2 linked regions of the Hoeflea algicola genome follow. The main gene of each other region encodes a partner of the protein of the gene in region 2 in a complex. Links are inferred from orthologs where the notes say so. Each region holds a gene or a part of one and is shown on either strand. Other genes may lie near its edges.

Region 1 (4,547 bases), 390 kb from region 2 along the record:
CAGGCCAGCACCAAGGCGGCAAAGATTCTCGGCCATGCCCGCCAGCAAGGCCTGATGGTGGTTCACATCCATCATGAGATCCCGTCTGCCGAGGCACCATTCTTCAGGCCCGGCAGCAAGGGGGCTGAAATCCACCCTTCGGTGGCTCCGGAAGCCGGCGAGGAAGTGATCCTCAAGCACCGCCCCAACAGCTTTGTCGACACCCGGCTGCAGGATCTGTTGTCGTCACGGGGGATTGTCCGTGTGATCATCATCGGTGCAATGAGCCAGATGTGCATCGACGCCACCGCCCGCGCCGCAAAGGATCTGGGCTACGACGTCACCGTGGTTCATGACGCCTGCGCCGCCCGCGACATCACCTTTGGCAGCGACACCGTGCCTGCAGCGCAGGTTCACGCCGCCTTCATGGGTGGGCTCGCTGGCACTTACGCCACGCTGACGGATTGCGACACGCTGGTTGCCGCTGCCTGACGGCGTTCCTGATTCGATCCACGTCTGAACCGGCCAAGCACTTTTTGGATATTCATGACTTCAATTGTCCGCAGCGCCAACTCGCCTGTGGACAACGAGGACAATGGGAACAAAACTGGAGCTTGGCCGATTCGTACCGATTGCGCGCAGACTCTGCCGCCCGGTCCGGGTATGCCAGACCAATACCCACACCCTGACGAGGATCGAAGACACAATGAATGATGTTGCGCGAAAAATTGAGCCAATTCCGGCCCGAGCCGAAAAAAGCCCGATGTTTCGTGAGGCGCCCTCAAACATCGAGGCCGAACAGGCTTTGCTGGGCGCCATGCTGGTCAACAATGACGCGTTCTACCGCGTATCCGACTTCCTCAAGCCGACCCATTTTCAGGAGCCGCTGCACCGCAGGATCTACGAGGTAGGCGGCGACATCATCCGCATGGGCAAGACTGCCAACCCGGTGACGATCAAGACTTTCCTGCCCTCCGACGCCAAGGTCGGCGACATGACGGTGGCACAATATCTGGCGCGTCTGGCCACCGAAGCAGTGACCATCATCAACGCCGAGGACTACGGCCGCGCGATCTATGATCTGGCGCAGCGTCGCTCGTTGATCTCGATCGGCGAGGACATGGTCAACATCGCCTATGACGCCCCGCTCGACATGCCACCCGGCACCCAGATCGAGGATGCAGAGCGTCGCCTGTTCGAACTCGCCGAGACCGGGCGCTACGATGGCGGCTTCCAGTCGTTCAACGACGCTGTTTCAATGGCTATCGATATGGCCGGTGCCGCCTATCAACGCGAGGGCGGCCTGTCAGGCATTTCCACCGGCATCTCCTCGCTCGATGCGCGGATGGGCGGCTTGCAGCATTCCGACCTTATCGTGCTCGCCGGACGTCCCGGCATGGGCAAGACATCGCTCGCCACCAACATCGCCTTCAACATTGCACAGGCCTATGAGGGCGAGGTGCAGGCGGACGGTTCGATGAAGGCCAAGAACGGCGGCGTCGTCGGCTTCTACTCGCTGGAAATGTCCGCCGAGCAGCTCGCCACCCGTATCATTTCCGAGCAGACCGAGATCTCCTCGTCAAAGATTCGCCGCGGCGAGATCTCCGAGGCGGATTTCGAAAAGCTGGTCGGCTGTTCGCAGATGATGCAGAAGATCCCGCTCTTTATTGACCAGACCGGTGGTATCTCGATTGCGCAATTGTCGGCACGCGCGCGGCGGCTCAAGCGCCAGCGCGGCCTTGATGTGCTGGTGATCGACTATATCCAGCTGATGACCGGATCGGGCAAATCCAGCGACAACCGGGTGCAGGAAATCACCCAGATCACCACCGGCCTGAAGGCGCTTGGCAAGGAACTCAATGTTCCAATTATCGCCCTGTCGCAGCTGTCACGTCAGGTGGAAAGCCGTGAGGACAAGCGGCCACAGCTTTCCGACTTGCGTGAATCGGGTTCGATCGAGCAGGATGCCGACGTTGTGCTGTTCGTGTTCCGCGAGGAATATTACGTCAAGAACGGCGAGCCACGCCGCTCGCCCGACGAGGTCGTGGCCGACATCAAGACACCTGAATACCTTGCCTGGGAGGAAAAGATGCTCAAGGTGAAAGGCACCGCCGACGTCATTATTGCCAAGCAGCGCCATGGCCCCACCGGCACCGTGCAACTGGGCTTCCAGGCAGAATTCACCCGGTTTGCCGATCTGGCCGACAATTCCTACAATCAGTTCGTCCACGACGAATAGGCTGTTTCATTGTCATCGCTCTCCCCCTCGCCAATTCCGCCGCCACGGTTCGCCTGACGGTGGATCTGGCAGCACTCGCCGCCAACTGGCGTTACATGCGGGATTTTTCCGGAACCGCGCGCTGCGGCGCGGCGGTGAAGGCCAACGCCTATGGCACCGGCGCTGAGCAGGCAGCCCCTAGGCTGGCGCGCGAAGGCTGCCGGGATTTCTTTATCGCCGATGCCCACGAGGGCGCGCGCCTGCGACCGCTGCTGCCCGATGCCCGAATCTATGTGCTAAACGGCGTTTTTGATGATTCCTTCGCGCAGATCCTCGCCCACGATCTCATCCCGATCATAAATTCACCCCACCAAGCCGCGTTCTGGCGCGAAAATGCCGGGACGCGCCCCTATGCGCTGCATGTCGACACCGGCATGAACCGGCTCGGCCTGACGCCTGAGCAGGCCGTGGCGCACGCTGAAGCCGGGGGCCCACAGCCGGCGCTGCTGATGAGCCATTTCGCCTGTGCCGATGAACCCGATCACCCGCTCAACGCCCGCCAGGTCGAAGTTTTTCAGCGCTCCGACCTGCCTTTCCAGGCATTGAGGCAAGTCTCGCCAATTCCGGCGGCATCTTTCTCGGAGCCGATACGCATCATGATCTGACCCGTCCCGGCATCGCGCTTTATGGCGGCGAACCGGTTTCAGGCGTGGCAAACCGGATGCGACCGGTTGTCACCGCCGAAACGCGGGTGCTGGTCATCCGCCATGCGAAAGCAGGCCAGACGGTAAGCTACGGCGGCGCCCATGTGCTCACCCGCGACAGCCGCATCGCGGTCTGCGGCGTGGGTTACGCCGATGGTTTCCACCGCTCCGGTTCCGGCGCGGGCGTGCCGCTGCGCTCGGCCGTGCCGCAAGGCGCCTTTGGCGCCATCAACGGCGTGCAGGTGCCGGTGATCGGCAAGGTGACCATGGATTTGACCATGTTTGATGTCACCGACCTGCCCGAGGGCGCAGTCAAGCCAGATGACTGGCTGGAATTGCTCGGCGCGACAGTTCCGCTCGAACAGGCAGCCGACGCGGCTGGAACCATCAGCTATGAAATGCTGACCTCGCTCGGCCGGCGTTACGACCGTCACTACACCGCCTGAAAGGACCTTCCTTGGCCAAAGCCCGAACTCAATTCGTCTGTCAGGCCTGTGGAACCGTGCATGCACGCTGGGCCGGCAAATGCGACGGCTGCGGCGAATGGAACACCATTGTTGAGGATGACACCACCGCCGGCGTCGGCGGCGGGCCGGGTGCCGCCGCGCGCAAGGGCCGGCCGGTGGCGCTTGCCAGCCTGTCCGGCGAAATCGAGGAAGCGCCGCGTATTTCCACCCAGATCAGCGAGCTCGACCGAGCCACCGGGGGCGGCTTTGTACGCGGCTCCGCCGTGCTGGTCGGCGGTGATCCCGGCATCGGCAAATCAACGCTGCTGATGCAGGCTGCCGCGGCACTCGCCCGTCAGGGACACCGGGTGATCTATGTCTCGGGTGAGGAAGCGGTGGCCCAGGTGCGGCTGCGCGCCCAGCGGTTGGGTGCTGCCGACTCGGGCGTGCTGCTCGCCGCTGAAACCAATGTCGAGGATATTCTGGCCACCCTTGCCGATGGCAAACGCCCCGATTTCGTCATCATCGATTCGATCCAGACATTGTGGAGCGATCAGGCGGGCTCTGCCCCCGGCACCGTTACCCAGGTGCGTACCGGCGTACATGCCATGGTGCGCTACGCCAAACAGACCGGCGCTGCCATGGTGCTGGTCGGCCACGTCACCAAGGATGGTCAGATCGCCGGCCCGCGGGTGGTCGAGCACATGGTCGACGCCGTACTTTATTTCGAAGGCGACCGCGGCCACCACTACCGTATTCTGCGCACCGTCAAGAACCGCTTCGGCGCTACCGACGAGATCGGCGTGTTCGAAATGTCCGACAAGGGCCTCCGCGAAGTCGCCAATCCATCCGAACTGTTCCTGGGCGAGCGCAACGCCAAAGCCCCCGGCGCGGCAGTCTTTGCAGGCATCGAGGGCACGAGGCCAGTGCTGGTCGAGGTTCAGGCGCTGGTTGCCCCCTCCAGTCTCGGCACCCCGCGCCGCGCTGTCGTGGGGTGGGATTCGGCCCGTCTGTCGATGATCCTGGCCGTGCTTGAAGCCCATTGCGGGGTGCGCCTTGGCAGCCATGATGTCTACCTCAATATCGCCGGCGGTTACCGCATTGCCGAACCGGCCGCCGATTTGGCGGTGACCGCGGCCCTCGTTTCCTCCCTTGCCGGGCTTGCCCTTCCGCCCGATTGCGTCTATTTCGGCGAAGTCA
Region 2 (6,121 bases):
CAACGGCCCGTCGGCCGCAGCGCCTTCGCGCTCGTTCTCGGTGTCGTCTGCTGCTTCTTTTACCTTGCTTGCCATGGACAGTCACTTTCCCCGGATCTTATTCGGTTGATGTCGGCCCAGCGCCTGCCAATTGGCGCATGACCCCCGCGGGTAGAGCGGGCGACTTTCGCGAATCATCCGGAATGTTGTGGCGTACGGATGCTTAATTCCCTATTAACCAAGCCGTTCGTGTTGGCCCACCATCCACTGGATGGCCATTTGGCGCGCGGCAATTGACCGCCCCACTGAGCCAATTGATCACGCGCATGTTGCGTCAGGTAGCTGATTCCCACAAAAAACCTTTCCGTCAAGGCTTAAAGGGCAAAAAGCGCGCTGTTGTGAAAATAATGGCACGATTGCCCGGTTTCACGGTCGAATTCGTTTGATCACCCTATGTAGGCGCGCATTTGAACTTCACAAGAGCAACGCCCGAGAATCGGTGCTGATTGGCGGTTCTCAGCCCGCCGCCCCGCCGCTGCCCTTGCCGCGCCCCGACAGTACCCCGAAACCATCGATGATGGCTTCCTGGTTTTCCAGCCGCGCCACTTCGAGCTGAACCTCGCGCAAGGCCAGCATCAGCCGCGGGATGGCATTTTCATCGCCCTGCTCGGTGGCCTCGGCGATATCGCGTTCCAGTTCAGCCTTCTGCCATTTGAGCGCCCGGGTGCGCTTGTGCAGCGCCAGCGCCTGGTGGTAGCCCTCGCGCGCATCTTCTGCGGCCGCATCGACGGTTGCGGTCCAGATCCGGGCATTGCGGACATGGCTCTCGAGCCGGGCGATGAAAGCGCCCTGCCCGTCGGCATCAAGTGCGGCAAACAGCCTTTCGCGGTCAAACCGGCCGCCGACCGAAGCCGCGTCCAGCATCACCTGCCAGACCCGCATCAAGCCCTTGTCTTCAAATTCCAGCGCCGCCAACTCGTCAAATTCGTCATGCAGCATCTGCGGGTGGTTGGCGACCGTCATCACCAGCACGGTTTCCCTGAGCGACGGCATGGCGCCATGGCCGCGCACCATCCCCGACTGGGCCAGCCGTTCGGAAACCGCAACGCCCTGCGCCGACGCCGCACCCGGACGTCCGCCACCGCGGCCACCCTCGCCACCACGCTCGCGGTCGAACTTGCCACGCTCGAAACTGCCGCGCTTGCCCTGTTCGCGGCCGCCATAGCCGTAACCGCCACCACCGCCGCCAAAAAACGCCTTCAGCCGGTCACGCATGTCCTGCTGGTAATGCCGACGCACGCTCTCATCGGCAATCATCGAGGTGATCTGGCGCAGCCGCGCCTCGAGTTCTGCCCGGGCCTCCGGCGTCTCGAACACGCCGGCGCCTGATTCGCGCGCCCACACCATGTCGGCCAGCGGCCGCGCCTGGGAGATCAGATGGTCGAACGGCTCGCGCCCATCCTGGCGTACCAGATCATCGGGATCCTTGCCCGGCGGCAGCACCGCAATTCTGAGCGAGCGGCCCGGCCCGACCAGCGGCAACGCCAGATCGGCGGTCCGGTTGGCCGCGCGCTGGCCGGCCTCATCGCCATCAAAACACAGAACCGGCTGCGGCGTTATCCGCCACAACAGCTTGAGCTGATTCTCGCCCAGTGCCGTGCCCAGGGGCGCCACCACATTTTCCACCCCGGCCTGGGCCAGCGCGATCACGTCCATGTAGCCCTCAACCACGATCAGCGTGCCGTCCTGGCCGCAAGCGCGGCGGGCGCGGGCAAAATTGTAAAGAACATTGCCCTTGTGAAACAGCTCGGTCTCGTTGGAATTGAGATATTTTGCCGGTGCCGTGGGCGACAGCGCCCGGCCGCCAAAGGCAATCACCCGCTCCCGTGACGACAGGATCGGGAACATGATGCGATCGCGGAAGCGGTCGTAGGAAACGGCAATATCAGGCCCGTGCACCACCAGCCCGCAGGCCTCGATCTGGTCCTTGTCCACGCCGCGCGACGCCAGGTGTTCCTTGAGCGCACTGCGACTGTCGGAACTGTAGCCAAGCCGGAAGGCAGCAATTGTACGCCCCGACAGGCCGCGGTCGCGCAGATAGGCGCGCGCCTTGGCGCCCTGCGCACCCTGCAACTGGGTCTCGAAGAACGACGCCGCCATCTCCATCACATCCTCGAGGCTGGCACGCTGGCGATCGCGCCGGGCAGCTTCGGGATCCGGCGCCGGCATCGAGATGCCGGCCATGTCGGCGACGCGTTCGACCGATTCGGGGAAGCTAAGGCTTTCGAGTTCGGTGAGAAATTTAAAATGATCGCCCGACACGCCGCAGCCGAAACAATGGTAGCGGCCCTTGCGGTCCTCGCAGTGAAAGCTCGGAGATTTTTCGCCATGGAACGGGCAGCACGCCCACCAGTCGCCGCGCGAGGTGTTGGTTTTCTTCCGGTCCCAGGTCACGTGGCGGCCGATCACGTCCGAGATCGGAACCCGTTCGCGAATGTCATCAAGAAAGGACGGTGAAAACCGCAAGATCGGCGCGCCTCCGGCGCTTGGCAAAATTTGGGTTGGCTATGGCGTCTATATAGGCGGTGCAGCGGGCGCTGGCAAAGACCTTGCGTACGCTCTCCCCGCTATTCACAAACCCGCCCCCTCCCCGCTTCGGGCAAGCTCCGGATTAATGGCCCCGATTGAGGGCCATGGCACGGAGGTGCAGGTGGCGTTGCCCAATCTCGGCCATTCCAGCGACCCGATGCATGGGCTACTCCGACCATTGAACATTAAGCAGATATTTACCCTAACAGTTTATCAACAGGGCTTCTGGTGCGCTGCGCCAGCAATCGGCGCTCGCACCGATGTGACAAAGATCGAGGCCACCATGAAAACTCTGATTTCCGCCATTTTGGCGTTGGGCATTGCAACTCTGGCCGTCCCCGCAGGGGCAGCCGACCTTCTGCCTCCATTTCAAGAACCGCCGGTGGTTCAAACCTATTCCGGTTGGTATTTGCGCGGCGATATCGGCTATTCCAAGAGCCAGGAATCGAAGGGCGAATGGGATTTCTGGAACCAGTTTGTTGGCGTTCAGGGGATCGACGATACCTATCGTTACGACTCTCTGAAATTGCGCGATTCCGCCTCCGTCGGCATCGGTGCAGGCTATCAGTTCAACGACCATGTCAGGGCCGACGCCACACTGGATTTCTTCAGGGCAAAGGTCGCGGGACAAACCGAATGCCCGCTGATGATCAAATCCGATCCGGCGCACGCGCTGCCGTTTCCAGCCGATTGCCACTACGATGACAGTTCAACCGCCAATGTCTGGACGGCAATGGCCAATGCCTATGTCGACCTCAAGGACATGCGTGGTTTCAGGCCCTATCTCGGTGCCGGCGTCGGCGCCGCCGTCGTCAATTACGGCACCATGTCGCGGCAGGAAGTCTGCCCGCTTTGCGCGCCTGCCTATGTCCGCTACACCGCCGATCACGTAGGCGTCACCAGCTTGCGCATGGCAGCAGCCCTCATGGTCGGCACAAGCTATGACCTGACCGACCGGCTGAAGCTGGATGCAGGCTATCGCTTCATGCACATCTTCGGAGGCGACGCCCATGAATATGACGCCCCCGATCAGGCCAATGGCGCTTCCGGCGTGCAAATTCGCGATCACGGCTTCAACATTCACCAGGTCCGGCTCGGCCTGCGGTACGCACTAAATTGATGTGACAATTACCGCCATATCCGGGTCTGCGGGCGTGGCGGCCCATTCGGGAAAGAGGGCGGCCCCCGCTGGACACGCCGCTCGACCCCAGCCCGGAATGCGCAAGATCCAAAGCACAGGCATGGTTCGGCTGATCGCAATGTTTTTTAGCTGAACAGGCCCAGGCGCAGTGCGGAAACCACGGCCTGGGTCCGGTTGGAACAGCCAAGTTTCTGGGTGGCGATGGTGGCGTAGTGATTGACCGTATGCTCGGAAAGTCCGGTGATGCGGGCGATTTCGGCGCTGGTCTTGCCTTCTGCGGTCCATTGCAGCACTTCGGTTTCACGCGCGCTCAGAACCGATTTTCCGGTATTTCCGTCCGAATTGATCTGCGCCAATTGTCCGACCAGAAGCGTCGAGAACATCGCCAGCGTGGTCAGTTCGTTCACCGCAAGCGGCTCACGATTTCCGATCAATGAAACCGCATGCCGCACGCCCTGGCTGTCATGGACAGGAAAATAGACACCCATGCTCAGGCCGAACCGGGCAAAAAGCGCCTTTGCTTCAGTCGATTCGGTTGCCGGCCGGTCATCATTGATCGAATCAACTTCAAACAGCAGCGGCGTGATCTGCTTTCGCAACTGGTCGAGCACCGGGCTGTTTCTAGCCAAGTTCAAGCGGTCATATTCGGAAATCAATTCCGGTGGCCAGCTTGAAATCATCGCAATCTGCGAGATTGAAAGATCGGCGCCGGCAATGGCATTGGGCAGCGCAAGCACCGAAAAATAACGGAAATCATAGGCGGCGCAGGTCTTGCGCAGCACCTGCATGGCGTCAAACACGGTGTGAATCCCGTTGATTGGCTCAAACACCGGTGCGGAGAGTATGGGATTTTTCATCACCGCCACCAGGCCGCAGCCCGCCACGTCAATGCAGCCGGACGACAGCCGGCAACATCAACCCCGCCAAAACCGGCGTGGCGATGCTTGCGTGTCGAAGACAAACATTGCTTACGGTCAAAACGGACCTGTGATGCGACTCCATGCGACATGCCCAGTCCTTCGATTGACAGCTGATTACCCAAGACTGGGATGGTTATCTGACCCGCCCGCCTACACGCAATAAGCGAAATTTCGCCTAGTGGCGTAACGCCCAGGTTAATTGATAGCCAATCTTAAAGCGGAAAAGTCGTCAGTCTGGCCGGCATCTGCATCCATGCAGATGCCGGCAAACGCCCCTCGGGGCAGCCGAAGCGGCGCCGGGGCAATACCCCGGCGCCTGTCGATCGAATTATTGCAGCAGGCCCTTGACCATGCCGCAGGCCTTGGAAAAATCCATCTGGCCCGGATAGCGCTCCTTGAGCACATTCATGCATTTCCCCATGTCGCGCAGGCCAGAAGCCCCGGTCTCGTCGATGACCGATGCACACAGTTCACGCACCTTCTCCTCCGGCAGTTGCGCAGGCAGAAACTGCCGGATGATGGCAATTTCATCGCGCTCCTGCTGAGCCAGCTCAAGCCGGGCGTTTTCCTCGTAGATCGCAGCCGATTCTTCGCGCTGCTTGATCATCTTGGTCAGGATCTGCAGGATTTCATCATCGCTGACCGGATCCTTGCCACCGCCGCGATTGGCGATGTCACGATCCTTGATCGCAGCCTGGATCAACCGCAACGTCGACAGACGGCGGGTATCCTTGGCGCGAGCCGCATCTTTCAGCGTTTCGGCAAAGCGTTCACGCATCATCAAACTTACTCCAGCAGTTCATGTGCCTACCCTTGGGTCCCTGGATACGGAACGGACAGCACTACTCCCAGGGCCGCACCCAGTTCAAGCTAATTATTGCCGGCCCTGCGACACCACGCTGATTGACCGCGGCGTGAGGCTTGTCTATTTACCAACATCTGCATGACTGGATCAAAGGTGCTCTCGACGCGGGAACTGCATTCCGCGCCAGGCTGTTGACCTGTATAAATGGCGATGCCCCCGAACGAGTTCAAGGGGCACCGCCCGGCGATCAAGCGGCGCCGAGCCGCCAATGGAGTGGACATGACCACAAGCCCCTGGACCAAAACCAAACCCACCGCCGTGCTGGTATTTGCCGATGGCACCGTGATTGAAGGCCAGGGCGTCGGCGCCACCGGTCAGGCGCAGGCCGAGGTCTGCTTCAACACCGCGCTCACCGGTTATCAAGAGATTCTCACCGATCCTTCCTACATGGGCCAGATCGTCACCTTCACTTTCCCGCATATCGGCAATATCGGCGCTAATGAAGAAGATATCGAGGACCTCACCCCCGCCGCCCGCATCGGTGCGGTTGGCGCGATCTTCAAGGCAGACATCACCAAACCCTCGAATTACCGCTCGGCGGTTCATTTCGACCAATGGCTCAAGGCGCGTGGCATTATCGGCCTGTCGGGCATCGACACACGGGCGCTGACCGCCTGGATCCGCGAA

Evidence for each region. Proteins that work in one complex are often made in the same cells at the same time.
Region 1: the proteins of dnaG (region 2) and OEG84_RS07625 are in contact, whole or in part, in a crystal structure (PDB 2R6A), measured with the Geobacillus stearothermophilus proteins. The link is inferred for Hoeflea algicola from one-to-one orthologs. Residues at the interface, in WP_049624496.1 of Geobacillus stearothermophilus: Lys456, Leu457, Leu458, Pro459, Ala460, Asn463, Ala464, Leu467, Leu535, Leu536, Ile537, Ala538, Gln544, Glu545, Asp548, Tyr549, His552; in WP_033016901.1 of Geobacillus stearothermophilus: Ser13, Glu15, Ala16, Gln18, Glu91, Leu92, Asp94, Ala95, Val96, Pro97, Thr98, Ala99, Ala100, Asn101, Tyr104, Tyr105, Ile108.

Annotation. Positions count from the first base shown.
Region 1 is NZ_JAOVZR010000001.1:1,549,505-1,554,051, forward strand. The notes cover bases 1-2,951. They hold OEG84_RS07625 (replicative DNA helicase), read left to right. Parts: upstream 1-685; coding sequence 686-2,218; downstream 2,219-2,951. Other genes in these bases: OEG84_RS07620 (cysteine hydrolase family protein), read left to right, coding at 1-471. In the rest of the region: DNA repair protein RadA, read left to right, coding at 3,359-4,547. UniProt on the Escherichia coli protein: The main replicative DNA helicase, it participates in initiation and elongation during chromosome replication. Travels ahead of the DNA replisome, separating dsDNA into templates for DNA synthesis.
Region 2 is NZ_JAOVZR010000001.1:1,940,833-1,946,953, forward strand. Bases 1-2,928 are described here. They hold dnaG (DNA primase), read right to left. Parts: upstream 2,506-2,928; coding sequence 496-2,505; downstream 1-495. Other genes in these bases: rpoD (RNA polymerase sigma factor RpoD), read right to left, coding at 1-75; OEG84_RS09540 (outer membrane protein), read left to right, coding at 2,852-2,928. Outside these bases: more of OEG84_RS09540, read left to right, coding at 2,929-3,688; OEG84_RS09545 (helix-turn-helix transcriptional regulator), read right to left, coding at 3,835-4,566; OEG84_RS09550 (GatB/YqeY domain-containing protein), read right to left, coding at 4,958-5,407; carA (glutamine-hydrolyzing carbamoyl-phosphate synthase small subunit), read left to right, coding at 5,708-6,121. UniProt on the Escherichia coli protein: RNA polymerase that catalyzes the synthesis of short RNA molecules used as primers for DNA polymerase during DNA replication.